DNA from 2 places in the Paenibacillus sp. NN59 genome. Region 1 is predicted to be linked to the other one. Evidence: riboswitches for the same ligand, from Rfam matches in the RefSeq annotation. Region 1 holds a riboswitch; the other holds the start of a gene.

Region 1 (7,931 bases):
AGTAATTATACAGTTTCTAACGCCTTTTCTTGCAAGATGTTGATTTGACTTTTTATTTTCCTTCTATATATAGTAGCTTGAGTGCTAAAACTGAAAATACTGAAATTGATGCTTGTCCCAATCATTTAATGATGCAAAAAAATAAATTTGAAATTCAAACGCAAGAATTCCTGTACAAGAATAAGAGGAGTTCCCATGAAAAAATCATCGGCATTTGACTTTCGACATGAAGGGAGAACGAGAAAGCATGTTATTCGACACACATACTCATCTGGATGCACCACAATTCGACGAAGACCGAGAGGACATGATTAAACGGGCCGTTCAGGCCGGAGTTACTCGCATGATTAATATCGGCTTTAATCGGGAGACGATTCCAACAACGATCAAACTGGCCGAAACGTATGATTTTATCCACGCAGCTGTAGGCTGGCACCCGGTGGATGCCATTACGATGCAAGAGGGAGATCTCGAATGGATTGCATCATTGTGCAAACATGAGAAAGTGGTAGCAATTGGCGAAATCGGTCTAGACTATCATTGGGACACTTCCCCTAAGGAGGTACAGCACCGCGTATTACGACAACAAATTGCATTGGCACGTGAATTGAGTATGCCTATCGTCATCCATAATCGGGATGCTCATGAGGACATTGTGCGTATTTTACGTGAGGAGAAGGCTGGTGAGGTTGGAGGTGTGATGCATTCTTTCTCTGGTAGCTGGGAAACGGCGAAAATGTGTCTGGATTTAGGGTTCCATCTGTCCTTCGGAGGACCGGTCACTTTCAAAAATGCCAAGCAACCGAAAGAGGTGCTCGCCAAGGTTCCGATGGATCGATTTTTCTTAGAAACGGACTCCCCGTATCTTACACCGCATCCTTATCGTGGAAAACGAAATGAGACAGCGCATGTACGTCTGGTTGCTGAAGTAGCTGCGGAAATTAAAGGCATTTCGGTAGAGGAAATTGCTGCAATTACCACCAAAAATGCCATGGAACGATTTGGGATTCGATAAGAAAACGAGTAAATCGGGTGAAAAAGGGAGATACAGAGAGGTAATTTGCTCTTTGTTTCGAATAATTGCAGAATATTACAATATTTTAACCAAATATTTAGAAAAACGTACTTGATCCGTGCTTTACAACATGCATCAAAACAGGATATCATCTTTTCAGTGAATTGTTGCGCGGAAAATTGGACAGATGTTCGGGGGATGAACAAAGGGACACTTTCCGATGAGACAACATTACTTTCATGAATCAATCTCGCTGAGTCTCCGTTAACGGAGAGCGGGGGAACCAATAGGGCTTAAACATCGGTGATTCTAGCCGGTGCGCATCGTTCGCTGACCCAAAAGCAGCGGAATGTTCTGCGAAGCCGTATTTGATTTCTTCTTTGGGTCTCGGGGTGAATTCAAGGGCGTCCGCCATGAGCGGGTGACCTAAGATAGGGCGGCTCTCTTTCGCCCGAACCCGACAGCTAACCTCGCAAGCGGAAAAAGAGAGGCAACCTCGTGCATGAATTTCCGATATTCAAAATCATTCGGAAGCCACGAAAGGGTCTCTTACACTCTTTCTTTGGCTTTTTTTGTTTTGAATAAAAGAAATATTGTCATCATACGGTATGTATTCAGGAGGATGACATCATGTTGCGAAGAGGGGTTCATGGTGCAGAACCGGTCATTATCTCTGATCTGTGTTCTGTAGAAAAATTGTTATAGTCGCGTCAAAGACATCATGCATTACTTTAGACGGCGAGGCTATGAAGGAGGACGGAGAAGTGGGCATATTCCAACCAGAAGAGACCCATGAGTCACGATCATCCAGTAAGTCTTTCGCGTTGCGGTGGAAGCATGAGAACTTGCGTCAAATGGCATTGATCGCGATATTCTCAATTGCGCTTGCAATCATGATCTTGTTAGTCGTTTACGGTCAGGCCGGGAAGCAGGTTTCACTGGTTATTGACGGCAAAGCTCAAGTGGTAGAGACTCGTACAGGAATGCTTCAGGAAATGCTGGAGGAGCAGTCAATCACAGTCAGCCCTCACGACAAGGTATCCATGCCCATGAATGGGGCGATTACAGACGGAGACCGAATCGTTATTGAGCGGGCCGTTCCAGTTAAAATCACGGCAGACGGAGACACCAAGACTCTTTATACAACCGATTCATCGGTACAGGGTGTAATTCAGCAATCAGGTATTCAAGTTGAAGATCATGATAAAGTGTATCCAGCGCTCGGAACCGCAATTAAAGCGGATATGAAGATTCGTGTAGTGCGTGTAACAAAGCATACAGTGGATGTGAAACAACCGATTGCTTACAAGGTTGTGAAAACGGCAGACCCAAGTTTGTTCCAAGGAGATAACCGTGTTGTAGTGAAAGGCAAGGAAGGCACAATTGTGCAACATATCGAAAAGGTATTTCAAGATGGAGAACTCGTCTCCAAAAAAGTGGTAGGTAAAACGGTTGCCACCAATCGTGTAGATAAAGTGATTGCGGTAGGTACGAAAGCTAAACCGGTTGTGAAGGAACCTGAGGTTCAATTGGTATCTGCCAAAACTTCGACGACCAAAAAAGCTGTAACAACGAACTCGAAGAAAACATCTGCCTCGGGCAGCAAGGTGATTACGGTCTCCGGGAATTCTTTTAAATACTCTAAAGTTTTGAAAAATGTATCGATGACAGCCTACTCTTCTGAAGAGCCGGGTATTGGTACAAAAACAGCTTCCGGTACTCGTGTAACGGAGGGGCGCACCATTGCAGTTGATCCCAAGGTCATTCCAATCGGCTGGTGGGTATACATTGAGGGCCTCGGCTTCCGTCGTGCGGAAGATACAGGCGGCGCTATTAAAGGCAACAAAATTGACGTTTATTATGACAGTGTGAAGCACGCCCTGAATTTCGGACGTAAAAAAGGCAAAACGGTCTATGTGATTGGTCCAGTTAAGCCGGAAGCGAACTAAAATCGTTTTACTTTGAAATGGGAATGCTATAAAATAGTTGCATGAATGATTCATGCGGAATATGCGGCGGAGGGGTCTGAATTCAGTCTCCTCCGCCGTTTGGCAGAGAAGAGGATATTCCTCTTCTTTTTGCGTTAGAAAGGAAGAAAAGGAACATGATAAAAGAAGTGATTGTTGTGGAGGGTCGTGACGACACGGTAGCGATTCGTCGGGCGGTCGAAGCGGATACGATTGAAACCGGAGGCTCTGCCATTAATCAGCGTATTCTGAAGCGAATTGCACTTGCTCAAGAGAGACGTGGCGTCATTATCCTGACGGATCCGGATCATGCGGGAGAGCGTATCCGTAAAATTATTGCCAATAAGGTTCCTGGTTGCAAACATGCGTTCATTCCAGAGGCGGATGCAACGCGCAAAGGAGATATCGGAGTAGAGAATGCTTCACCGGAAGCTATTCGTCATGCACTTGCTCGCGTACACACATCCTATGAGGGCGCACCTAGTCTAATCGATTGGGAGGACCTCATTGAAGCAGGATTGATCATACACCCGCAAGCAGCCGCACGACGTATGGAGATGGGTAATCTGCTTGGTATCGGGTATTGTAACGGCAAGCAGTTCCATAAACGGCTGAGTGTATTTCAGATTACAAGAGAAGAGTTCTCCACTGCATTAGCGCAAATCGAACGTGAAGGAATGTGAGCATATGAAGGATATGGAGCAAACCATTGAAATAGCAACACCCAAACGTACCAAAGAAATTATTCAAAAGCATGGATTCTCTTTCAAAAAAAGTCTGGGTCAGAACTTCTTGATCGATCAAAATATTTTGAACAAAATCGTAGGCGCGGCTGATTTGGACGAGTCCAAGGGAGCGCTGGAGATTGGTCCGGGTATCGGAGCACTTACAGAGCGTCTTGCGCGTATAGCGGGTCCTGTTACAGCGGTTGAGATTGACCAGCGCCTGTTACCGATTCTTGGAGAAGTGATGGAACCATACCCTAACGTGCGCGTTCACCATGGAGATGTACTCAAGCTGGATTTGGCAGAACTATTTGCCACGGACTTTGCCTCCGTTGATAAGGTAAGTGTAGTAGCGAACTTGCCCTATTATGTAACGACTCCGATCATGATGAAGCTTTTGGAGGAAAAGTTGCCAGTGGATAGCATTGTGGTCATGATACAGAAGGAAGTAGCCGAACGCATGGCGGCTGCACCAGGTTCCAAAGATTATGGTAGCCTAAGCATCGCCGTGCAGTATTACAGTATGCCCGAACTGGTCTGTGTGGTGCCGCCTACTGTATTTATCCCACAGCCTAATGTAGAGTCGGCGGTAATTAAACTGAAGGTGCGTGAGCACCCACCAGTACAGGTTCCGAACGAAGCACACTATTTCGAGGTGGTACAGGCTTCTTTTGCCCAGCGGAGAAAAACAATCTCCAATAATCTCAAAGCTCGTTTCTTCACCAAGGAGAACAGAGAACAGGCAGACATCCTGTTAGAGCAGGCAGGTATTCAACCTTCACGGCGTGGTGAGACATTGAGTCTACAGGAGTATGCAACCCTTAGCACCGTAATGTGGGAAGCTGGGGTTCGCGGCGAGCTTTAATTTCAATGAACCAATCCGGGTCTCTGCCCATACGATGGGGTAGAGGTGATAATGGTGATGAATATCGGAGACTTGGTCGTTCGGAAGTCATACGGCGGCGATGTGACTTTCCGGGTAGAAGGACTCCAGTCGGACGCTGCGGTCATTAAAGGGACTGAGTTCCGGTTGCTGGCAGACTCCCCGGTGAACGATTTGATACAGGTTCCTTATGAACCACAGAGCGCTAAGACACGCCAGGCACATATTAAAGCTCATCAGACGCTCTCACGCTTGCAGCAGAATCGCATGGAGCAGGCTGAGCGTAATCGGGAAGGCCTGATGCAAGAATGGACTGCACAGCAAGAACCCGCCTATTTTGAAATGCCAGGTAAGGTACTGCATTTGGATGGCGACCCGAATTATCTGAAGAAAAGTATGAATCTGTATGAACAGCTTCGTGTTCCTGCAGAAGGGCAGTATGTACATGAGTCAGCGATGGCTGATACGTTATATCGTCTGCTACCCAAAGTTCGTCCGGATATCGTTGTGATCACGGGTCATGATGGTGTGTTAAAGACACGCCAGCCCTATGACCTCTACAGTCTGGGGAGCTATAAGAATTCGCAAAACTTTGTCTCGGCTATTCAAGTTGCAAGGCAATACGAGCGTCATCTGGATGCGCTGACGATTATTGCAGGAGCATGCCAGTCTCACTTTGAAGCACTGCTGCGTGCGGGTGCGAACTTTGCTAGTTCGCCAGGGCGAATTCTCATTCATGCACTTGATCCGGTCTACGTGGCTGCTAAGGCTTCCTTCACGTCTGTTCGTGATACCTTGAACATGAATGATATACTGCATAACACGATTAGCGGCATTCAAGGTGTAGGCGGTGTGGAAACGAAGGGAAGTTACCGGGTAGGATTGCCGGGACTTAATGATCTGTCTACGCTAAAAGTGAATCCATCCGCAGTATGATTTATTCATGTGGCAGTACAATAATGAAGTCATGTGAAGTTCACATTGCGATTCGAAAAAGGCCCTGAAAAGGGCTTTTTTATTTTGCGAAAAAATTCATTGACAACGACTTTTTAGTGCTGATATAATATTTAGCTTTGATTTGACAATGACTGTAAAATACAGTATAATGGACAAGAAAAGAGGTGGACGTCCACAATGGCTAAAAATACGCTGTTGGATATCAAACGCAATCTCGATGCACATATTGGTCAGAAAATCACGCTGCGGGCTAATGGTGGCCGCCGTAAGACGATTGAGCGTACGGGTGTATTGGAAGAAACGTACCCTTCTGTTTTTATTGTAAAGCTTGATGAGGAACAAGAAACCTTCAAGCGAGTATCATACAGCTATGCGGATATACTTACGGAGTCTGTGGAAGTCATGGTCTTTGAGCCGGGCAGTGAGACTAGCTCTTACAACATGGAAACGTAAGCATTGGTTTACGGGCGATTCACCTATAGGTGGGTCGCTTTTTTGTATGCAGGAATGACTACGGAATGCAGGCGGCATACTATGTGGACAGGTCCTGGGAAAGCTCTCTGTTAAGACGGGGATGTTATACCAGGACTTGGGGCTTGGGGATGAACAATCCCGAATTGAAGGGACTCATTGTGTCTTGAATAAGATATGGAGGAGGATGGTTCATGAGTCGGAGAAGAAGAAGTGTCATGTCGGAGGAACTGAAGTACGAGCTGGCGAAGGACCTGGGCTTCTATGATACCGTTCAGCAGGAAGGCTGGGGCGGAATTAAAGCCAAGGATGCCGGTAACATGGTGAAACGAGCGATTCAAATGGCTGAGCAAGCAGCGCGCAAATCATAATCAGGTTCATCCAGATTGGAGAGCGGGGCAATTCTCAGGAATCACCCCGCTTTTTCCCCATAGATGTGGAATACAAATGACTTGACAGCCCCATTTTGATATAATATGTTAAGTTGTCTTAGGGAAAAGGTGAGGACGGGTGAACGTCTTGAAAATTTACGAAAAAGCGCCTGCTAAAATTAATTTGATGTTGGATGTTCTACATAAAAGAAGTGATGGATTTCATGAAGTTGAAATGATCATGACGATGGTTGATCTGGCGGATCGACTGGAGATGTCGGAACTTCCTCGAGATACGATTGTCATCTCAAGCCAAGCGGGTTATATTCCGCTGGATGAGAAGAATCTGGCCTTTCAGGCGGCAAGACTAATTAAAGAACGTTACAACGTGCGTACAGGGGTCCACATTCATCTGGATAAAAAAATTCCGGTAGCTGCTGGCCTTGCCGGCGGTAGCAGTGATGCAGCCGCAACGTTGCGTGGATTAAACCGTCTATGGCGGCTGAATATACCGGATCAGGAGTTGCAAGAGCTTGGTGCAGAACTGGGCTCGGATGTTCCGTTCTGTATTACAGGCGGCACTGCACTGGCAACAGGGCGGGGGGAGAAGTTAACCCCGATTCCTAATCCGCCTCAGTGCTGGGTTATTTTAGCCAAACCCCCAATCAATGTGTCCACAGCAGATGTATATGGACGATTCCGCAGTGACAAGATTGTTCGGCATCCAAGTGCATCCCGAATGGAGCAGGCGATTCGAAGCCAATCCTTTACAGAGGTGTGTAGTCAGCTGGGTAATGTGCTGGAGGATGTGACGCTCAAGCTGTATCCGGAAGTGCAGCATCTCAAAGATGCGATGATTCGTCTTGGAGCAGACGGAGTGTTGATGTCTGGCAGTGGACCAACGGTATTTGGACTTGTGTCCAAAGAAGCCAAAGTTGCACGTATTTATAACGGACTTCGGGGGTTCTGCAAAGAGGTATACGCTGTACGGTTGTTAACGTAAATTTACTATTTTATAATGTACAAACACGTATAAAGGTGGTATATTTTTAAATAATTATTCGGATTTGGATGTTTCCGTGATCGTGAGGATGGATCTCTGTGAAGAAGTTAAAACGAAGCGCAAGGCTGGTTGAAATGACGCAATACTTATTATCCAGACCACATACGGTGATTCCGCTCACCACATTTGCCGAACGTTATGGTGCTGCCAAGTCGTCTATTAGCGAGGACCTGGCTATTATCAAGGAAGTGTTCGAAGAAGGTGGGTCGGGAGAACTGCATACGCTGGCAGGAGCTGCTGGTGGGGTGAAGTGGATTCCGAAAGTATCGGAAGAACATGCTCTTGCTTTTGCTGAGCGGCTGTCTACACAGCTTGCGCAGCCGGATCGGATTTTACCGGGAGGGTATCTGTATATGTCAGATCTTCTTGGACAGCCGGCCCTGATGAATGAAGCGGGCAAAATCTTTGCAACGGCTTTTGGCGATATGAATATTGATGTAGTCATGACGGTGGAAACCAAAGGCATCCCGCTAGCTTAT
Region 2 (7,931 bases), 1.6 Mb from region 1:
AAACACCCCTGATCCTTATCCGGTCTACCCACAGGTATTCCGAAGTAAGAATCAAAGGTGTTTCAGGCTTTACTTATTTTGCGCTGTCCAAAGCCTCTTGCGGGATTTTGATTTCTGCAACTTTGTCATGGTTGGAGAACGAAGTGTCCATTTTCATGTCCATCGTCATTTTCTGATTGTTTTGCTCCATCTCCATCACCATCTCTACATCGATCTTCTCCATAAGAGACGTCTCTTTGTTAATCAAATATTTCATCTTCATGCTCTTAATGTTCATTTGATCAAGCATAGCCTGCATTTGAGCATCTGAACCGTTTTGTTCCATAACGGATTTAGCCAATTCCTTGACATTGTCACCCGATACATCTGCGTTCAGGACATAGTTGTCGCCCTCTTCAGTGATCTTAACGTCTTCTTTTACTTTTTTGAATTGGTCCAGCTCTTTTTCCGGGTTCATGCTAGCTTTCAATTGTTCGATGAGCGCCTTCGTTTGCTCTTCTGGGATCGCTACCCACTGGTCCCCCACTTGGGAGTAAATTTTGTCTGAAGTAATATACTGTTTTACGTTTTGCTTTTGTCCAGACATATCCAGTTCCATCTCTTGATAGATCATCATTGGATCTTTAATGATATCCATTTTCAAAGACGTTTTTACTTGCTGATCTTGAGATTGCTCACCAGCATCCACTTTAATTTTTTGATCAATGTTAGCTTCTGTAGTGAAGCTTTTCAGCGCTTTCGTTGCTTCACCTGTTTTGGCAAGCAATTCATCCAGTGTTGGAACAGCCGCATTCTGCTCCGCTGTATTGTTGCTTTCAGTCGTTGTTTCATTACCTGCTGGCGGCGTTGCAGATTTATCTGTGTCGTTTCCGCATGCTGCCAAGCTTACTGCCAATAATGCCCCAATAATCATTGTCGTCCACTTCTTCAAGTTGTTATCCTCCCAATAATGTAAAAAATAATGTAACCCACAGTAATTACCCAGTAATTGCCGATATTAATCACCTTACATGAAACTTCTTTCTTATGGAAGCTTATCCTTGAAAACTGATACTTTTATACTTATAAAAATCGATCTTTAGTCTCGGGTGTAGGCAACATACATGCATCGTCCTTCCCAAACCAGCGGTACCGATTGCGCGCAACCCAGTTGTATACTGCATTACGAATGAATTTGGGCACAATAACAAACACATAGAGTAGCGGATAAGGAAACTTGAGACCTTTGGCCAACCTTAACGCTGCTGTGGAGCGTGTATAGTATTTTCCATTTTCAATCAATACAAACGTATCCATGCTGTCAGTTCTCAGACCACCCTTCTCCAGCAATCCTTTCGCCACATCCGACTGAAGTGAAGCAAAATGATATTTCGCCTTCGGATCACGCTTGATAATCCATTTGGTTAACCCCTGGCAGAAGTGACAAACGCCGTCTACAAGAACAATCGGGTGTCCCTGATGCTTATCCTCTTGGTCTACTGTCATATGATCGTGGCCTCCTATATGGTGCTGTTAGATTACTTACCCATTTTGAGCAACTTTCCTCGCCTAACCTAAATTTGATCCACCAATCTCTCTGGCAAAATAGAAAAAAAGCGCAGGCTCAGTGCCTACGCTCATAACTGTCCGACAATTACTCAGCCAGTGCTTTTTCCATCCACTCGTCGTTAATCATTTGTTGATGCAGGTCACCTGACCATTGATCCATACATTTGCAGATGAAGTCTTTACGACATACAGGACAAGGTGTTTTCTGCAGACGGCTGATCGCAGTCATTTTCCAATCCGGAGATTTGGAGTAGAATACACGGCACTGTGTACCATCCACCAGTTTCATCGTAAATTCGTACAATCCGTCTTTTTCGTTTTTGCTGGCTACTTGCAGTTGTGCAATGCTTGGTCTATAAGACATGGATATCACCCGTGAATTCAAATTTGGTTCATGCTAATGACACTGACACTTTCAGTACTAAATCATATTAAAGAAATTTCAGGTCGATGTCAACTCACGCATGTCTATCCGCCGAACAGAATATCCAGAATCGTGCCAACTTGTCCCTGTTTCTTGCCTTTCAACACGTCCGGGTTAAACACTTCCACATATCCACAGGCCGTACAGCCTACAAACAAATAATGGTTATGCTGAATATCAAACACCTTACTGAGCCCCGCTCCTGACATAGAGACTTCTTTAATGTTGCATTCCGTACCCCGGCATTTGGTGCATACAAATTTCCTCTCAATCATCTCTTCAATACTCATCGCCGTTCCCCCTTAATGGAATATGTGGCATGAAGTGACTGTACGTTTATGTAAAAGAGTACGACTTAATACGGAGAAATCCTCCTCCGCTTTCAGATTAGGTGAATTCTCAGGTGATATATGTTGGAAAACAAAACCCTGCTGAGCTACCAGCAGGGCTTGTGTGCTTGAAGATCAGATATCACTGGATACCTTGCTCTTTGTTTTACCTGTGCCTTTCAAAGAGAAAAAGCCAGGGATTCTCCTATCTATTAGACAACGTTGAGTACAACGTCGATGTTGCCGCGGGTTGCTTTTGAATACGGACAGAAGTCATGCGCCTTGCGGGCAAGATCCTCAGCCTGACTGTGATCCACTCCCGGCATACTCACATCCAGACGAACCGCTAGCTTGAATCCGTCATCTGTTGGATCTTTGCCGATCGATACGTTGCTGGTTACAACGACATTCTCCAATTTCACACCTGCTTTGCGTGCCACGTTAGCCAGAGCGCTCTCGTAACATGCACCGTATCCAGCTGCAAAAAGTTGCTCGGGATTTGTACCTTCTCCACCAGCACCGCCAAGTTCTTTCGGCATTTTCAGATCATGTTGCAGTACACCGTCCGAAGAAGCCACCGAACCTGTTCGTCCACCTTTTACTGTCGCTGTTGCTGTATATAAAGCTTCCATCAGAATCTCTCCTTCGTTAATAAAGTTTTGACTGCCTACAATTCATTTTAAACTTCTGGCTCGATTTGAAACGTCTGATTGTGTACTTTATCAGCTTTTACATTTGGCTAAATTTCATGCGTACGTGATAAAAGTCGTATCTTTTTACGAAATGGGTACGATATAAAGAGGCTCTTCGAAAAATTCTCCTTTTTTTTGTCCGACTACACAAAAGTTGCACTAGACAAAAATTATTGAGGGTGTACAATGTAAACATGAACATAAAATTTTAGATATATGAGCACTCGTATTTATCCCGTTTATTTGCCACAGCATTTGTGCTAGAGCACATCCTAAAAATGAATTTATTCCGGCTACAGGCCGGCCACATCTTATTGTAAAGTCAGGTGATCCATGTATGAGTCAAAAAAATCCGTTCAATTCTCCATCCAGCGAATATGCGTCTGCTTCCGCAGCTACGATGGCCCCCTCGCTAGGTGAGGCACACAGTTCCATGAAAGTACCCAAAAATGCGGCATGGTGGAAAAAGTTCCTCGCCTTTGTCGGCCCAGGGTATCTTGTCGCTGTTGGTTATATGGACCCCGGCAACTGGGCTACGGATATCGCAGGCGGCTCGCAATTCGGTTATACGTTATTGTCCGTCATCCTTTTTTCCAACATGATGGCCGTGGTGCTTCAATCCCTCGCAGGCAAGCTAGGTATTGTCACTGGGCGTGATCTCGCCCAAGCCTGTCGTGAACGCTTCAGCGCTCCCGTTGTCATGATGTTATGGATTCTATGTGAACTGGCTATCGCGGCTACGGATCTCGCCGAAGTCATCGGCTCAGCAATCGCTCTTAAACTTTTGTTTAACATTCCCATGTTGTACGGTGTGATTATTACCGCAGTGGATGTATTACTCATTCTCGTACTACAAAACAAAGGATTCCGTGCACTGGAAACACTCGTCATCGTGCTGATGGCAACCATTGCTCTTTGTTTCGGCATCGACCTATTTTTGGCGAAACCGGATATGGGCGGTGTTCTTCACGGATTCGTTCCTAGCACCGAAATTTTGCAAAACCCGGCCATGCTCTACATCGCCATTGGCATCATCGGGGCTACCGTTATGCCGCACAATCTGTATCTGCATTCATCCATTGTGCAGACCCGCCAGATTGAGCAGACGACTCAGGGTAAAAGAGAAGCTATCCGCTACACCACACTGGATTCAACCATTGCTTTGACGTTAGCTCTGTTCATTAACGCAGCCATCCTGATCGTATCTGCAGCTGTATTCCACAGCGCGGGCATGACACAGGTAGCAGAGATATCCGATGCATATCATCTGCTAACCCCACTGCTTGGTACAACGATCGCCAGTGTCTTGTTCGGCGTAGCTTTGCTCGCATCCGGTCAGAACTCAACCCTTACAGGCACGCTTGCAGGACAGATCGTCATGGAGGGCTTCCTGAATATCCGTATCCCGGCGTGGTTGCGTAGACTTGTTACTCGACTGATTGCCATCATCCCTGCTGTTATCGTCACTGCTATTGCCGGTGAGCACGGCACTGAAGAGTTGCTGATCTTGAGTCAGGTCATCCTGTCCCTGCAACTGCCATTCGCCGTCATCCCACTTGTGATGTTCACAAGTGACAAAAAAAGCATGGGGCCTTTTGCAAACAAACTGTGGCTCAAAATTGTCTCTTGGGCTATTGCCGCTATCATCGTTGTGCTGAATGTGTATTTGATTATTCAGACCATCATGCTGTTCTAGTTTATATATGAAAAGGCCGATTCGCTGTTGGTATTGATCCCAACGCAAATCGGCCTTCTTTGTATCATTATTGTGATACGCTCTAATACCCTCATACCTTTAATCTACCCCACACGATCTAACCTGAGACTCATATAGATTTGCCTGCATCCTCATCGGGTATGAGTAGCGGCAGCAGTTCATCTAGGGACTCCACCGTCCAATCTGCACGCTCGTCATCCGAAAGCTCTGGCTGGAACCTTCCGTATCCTTGCAAAATGCGAATGGTGCGTAAGCCTAAACTACGTGCTGGCATAATATCATTATCAATTCGATCTCCAATCATAACCGCTTCTTCCGGCGCGCATCCAGCTTGCTTCAGAGCAACCGCATACAACTCCGGATCAGGCTTGGACACCCCTTCTTCTGCCGAACAGGCCAGGACATGGACATATTTACGAAGTCCGTAGCTTTCCAGCCTCGCTTCAGTCCCAGGACTCTGATTCGCAATGATGCCAATGCGATAGTGATGCGAAAGCTGTTCAAGCACCTTGGTTGCAGAAGGAAACGGTTGCTCCAATTCTTTATGGAATTTCAGCTTGTCCTGAATCTGAATGCGGTGATCTTCATCATGAATATATGTACGTATGGCCACTTTCATGGGCCACTGTTCATAATTACGGTAACAGGTAGCAAACAGTTCTCTTACCGCCTCAATCTTTACTGGATAGCCGTAATCATTCGCTTCCCGAACGAATTGCCCAATAATATCATCTACAGGCTCCCATTCGTCCACCAGCGTATCCCCCACATCAAAAAACAACCACTTCAATCCGGCAATATCCGGCACGCTGATTCCTCCTCGTTAGCTGCAGGTTATCCCTCGCTTCTATACTACCGTACTGTTTCCATAAAAAAAGAAGACCCACGACAAGCATGAGTCTCCTCAAATTCCGTTAGTCTATACCTGCAATTATAACAGGCGTCTTACCTTGGATCAATGTCAATCACAAGCTGCTCACTTCAGCCTCCGGTTTATTGCAGCTATTAAGAAGGAACCCGACTTCTCCATTCAGTGAATACACAATTTTATCGGCGCCCATTCCACGATAAATCCCTTTAGGATGGCTCTGCTCCGTGATCACACACAAGGACTTCGATGTCCAAGAGCGACAAATTTGAAGATAGCGGCATGTCAAGTTCAGACTGTTCTCAAAAATAAATACATTGCCTACACTGCCTTGCGGCAAAAACCATTTCTCAGCAGCTGCTGTATTCATACGGATGACGTGTTCCACGCCAAGACGGCGAAGTTTGCGCTCCTCATCAGCACTGTTCGTCAGAACGGCAAATGGCATTTTTTTATACATCAGCAATTTCACAAATTTACGTCCAGCTTCATTCGGAGCGGTTACCAAAATCATCTCTTTATCCATTCTTCGTTCCTCCCTTGGCGTGAAAAGACAACAAAAAAAGAAGCGTGGGGACCAAGGCCTCCGAAACGCTTCTTAAATAATCCATGACGAAAGCGCCATGAACCAGCGTGCGGTTTGTTGCCTCTCCCTTTAACGCTTACGAGGTTAGCTGACGGATTCGGGCGCGAGAGTCGCCCTATTTCCGGATTTCACCGAAAAATTCACCCCATGAATGTCCGCTGCTGTCATACAGCCCATTCTGTTGGTTCCCCCGTTTTCCATACACAATGAATGGAAACTCAGCGATTAAAACATCGTTCGTAAATCTTGAGTATAAGACCGATCGATATTATCGTTTGTTTCGTTTTTCAGGTACAATTTAATTAAAATTCAAATTACGCTATGAATCATACACCCGTACCATGATCATGTAAAGTGCATACAGATCACCGAATCGCCAGATTTCCGGCAATAACCTTTGATAATAACGCTTACAATGAGGTCATACGCTATCCTTCTCTTCCAAGCTACCTAATTCTCAACCGCACAAAAATTGATTCATGTATTTCTCATCCATTTTGGAGTCCAGCAAGCGAATGGTTATAACAACGCTAAATCCAAATAAGTTTTGCATTATTTAATTGTTTAAAATATAATAAGTATATTAAGAATAACAGGATGGAGGCGTACCCCATGTCAGTCTATGATTACAAAGTAAACACCCTTCGCGGACAAGAGATTGAGATGTCCCAATATCGCGGCAAAGTGTTGTTAATTGTGAATACCGCAAGCCAGTGCGGTCTCACCCCTCAATTCAAGGGCTTGCAAGAGCTTCAGGATAAATTCCAGGATGCTCCGTTTGAAGTGCTTGGATTCCCAAGCAACCAATTCGCGCAGGAAAAAGGATCTTCCGACGATATTGCTGAATTCTGTCAGATGAATTATGGCGTAAGCTTCCCGATGTTTGAAAAAATTGACGTCAATGGTTCAAGCGCTCATCCGCTCTTCCAACACATTACGAAAGAAGCACCAGGCTTGCTCGGTTCCAAAGCCATCAAATGGAACTTCACCAAATTCCTTGTCGATCAGGACGGTAAAGTTGTGAAACGATATGCTCCGCAGACTACACCGGACAAAATCGAAGAGGATATTCAAAAGCTGATTAACAAATAGATATAGACTTTTGAACAAACATATAAACGAAAAAAGCCACCTATAAAGCAAAGAGCCAGAAACTGCTCAAGCTTTTGGGCGGCTTTTTTGCGTCCTTTCTTTTAACACATATCCTCATCCTGAATAATTCGTCCTTGTTGCTATATGAAAACAAAAAAAGAAGCTCTCCATCACGGAAAGCTTCTCTCGTAAATCTTCATATGATGCGGTCGAGAGGACTCGAACCTCCACGGGCATACGCCCACTACCCCCTCAAGATAGCGTGTCTGCCATTCCACCACGACCGCATGTCGTAAATTATCGGCAACAGAATTGATTATACCGGATTCTTAAACAAAAGTAAAGTCTTTATTAATCACTTTATGAATGACATTTTACTACAACCGGCTTTACTCTAAATTGATAACAGTTCTTCACCCCTTCCTATTCCACACCTCTTGCAAAATCCAGTCATATTTCCTCGAAAATTACATATCATTAATCTGATTCGGCAAAAAGGCCAAAGGGACTTCAGATATGAAATATATGACACAGATAGAATTTTAGATGTTATATTATATTACAATAATTCTGAATTATATTTAATTAAGTTTTTATTTTCTCATAAATCATTGACAAAACACGGATGTTTATGTGAATATATATATCATATAATTCGGATTTACACATCAAACT

Evidence for each region. Region 1 has a riboswitch for cyclic di-AMP ahead of ACT89M_RS00140 (resuscitation-promoting factor). Riboswitches for the same ligand answer to the same signal wherever they lie in the genome.
Region 2: it holds a riboswitch for cyclic di-AMP, as region 1 does, so the genes downstream of both, ACT89M_RS07235 (hypothetical protein) here and ACT89M_RS00140 (resuscitation-promoting factor) in region 1, are expected to answer to the same signal.

What each region holds. Positions count from the first base shown of each region.
Region 1 covers NZ_CP199678.1:29,759-37,689, forward strand. The annotation lists gene ACT89M_RS00135 (TatD family hydrolase) at 248-1,015, shown strand; cyclic di-AMP (ydaO/yuaA leader) riboswitch at 1,257-1,510, shown strand; gene ACT89M_RS00140 (resuscitation-promoting factor) at 1,780-2,964, shown strand; gene rnmV (ribonuclease M5) at 3,120-3,665, shown strand; gene rsmA (16S rRNA (adenine(1518)-N(6)/adenine(1519)-N(6))-dimethyltransferase RsmA) at 3,670-4,572, shown strand; gene yabG (sporulation peptidase YabG) at 4,630-5,526, shown strand; gene veg (biofilm formation stimulator Veg) at 5,725-6,000, shown strand; gene ACT89M_RS00165 (small, acid-soluble spore protein, alpha/beta type) at 6,213-6,389, shown strand; gene ispE (4-(cytidine 5'-diphospho)-2-C-methyl-D-erythritol kinase) at 6,538-7,392, shown strand; gene purR (pur operon repressor) at 7,491-7,931, shown strand, end outside.
Region 2 covers NZ_CP199678.1:1,664,916-1,672,846, reverse strand. The annotation lists gene ACT89M_RS07270 (DUF6612 family protein) at 74-931, opposite strand; gene ACT89M_RS07265 (thiol-disulfide oxidoreductase DCC family protein) at 1,063-1,485, opposite strand; gene ACT89M_RS07260 (hypothetical protein) at 1,634-1,912, opposite strand; gene ACT89M_RS07255 (zinc ribbon domain-containing protein) at 2,017-2,262, opposite strand; gene ACT89M_RS07250 (organic hydroperoxide resistance protein) at 2,514-2,933, opposite strand; gene ACT89M_RS07245 (Nramp family divalent metal transporter) at 3,331-4,689, shown strand; gene ACT89M_RS07240 (HAD family hydrolase) at 4,820-5,518, opposite strand; gene ACT89M_RS07235 (hypothetical protein) at 5,676-6,104, opposite strand; cyclic di-AMP (ydaO/yuaA leader) riboswitch at 6,223-6,398, opposite strand; gene ACT89M_RS07230 (glutathione peroxidase) at 6,777-7,256, shown strand; tRNA gene ACT89M_RS07225 (tRNA-Leu) at 7,461-7,543, opposite strand.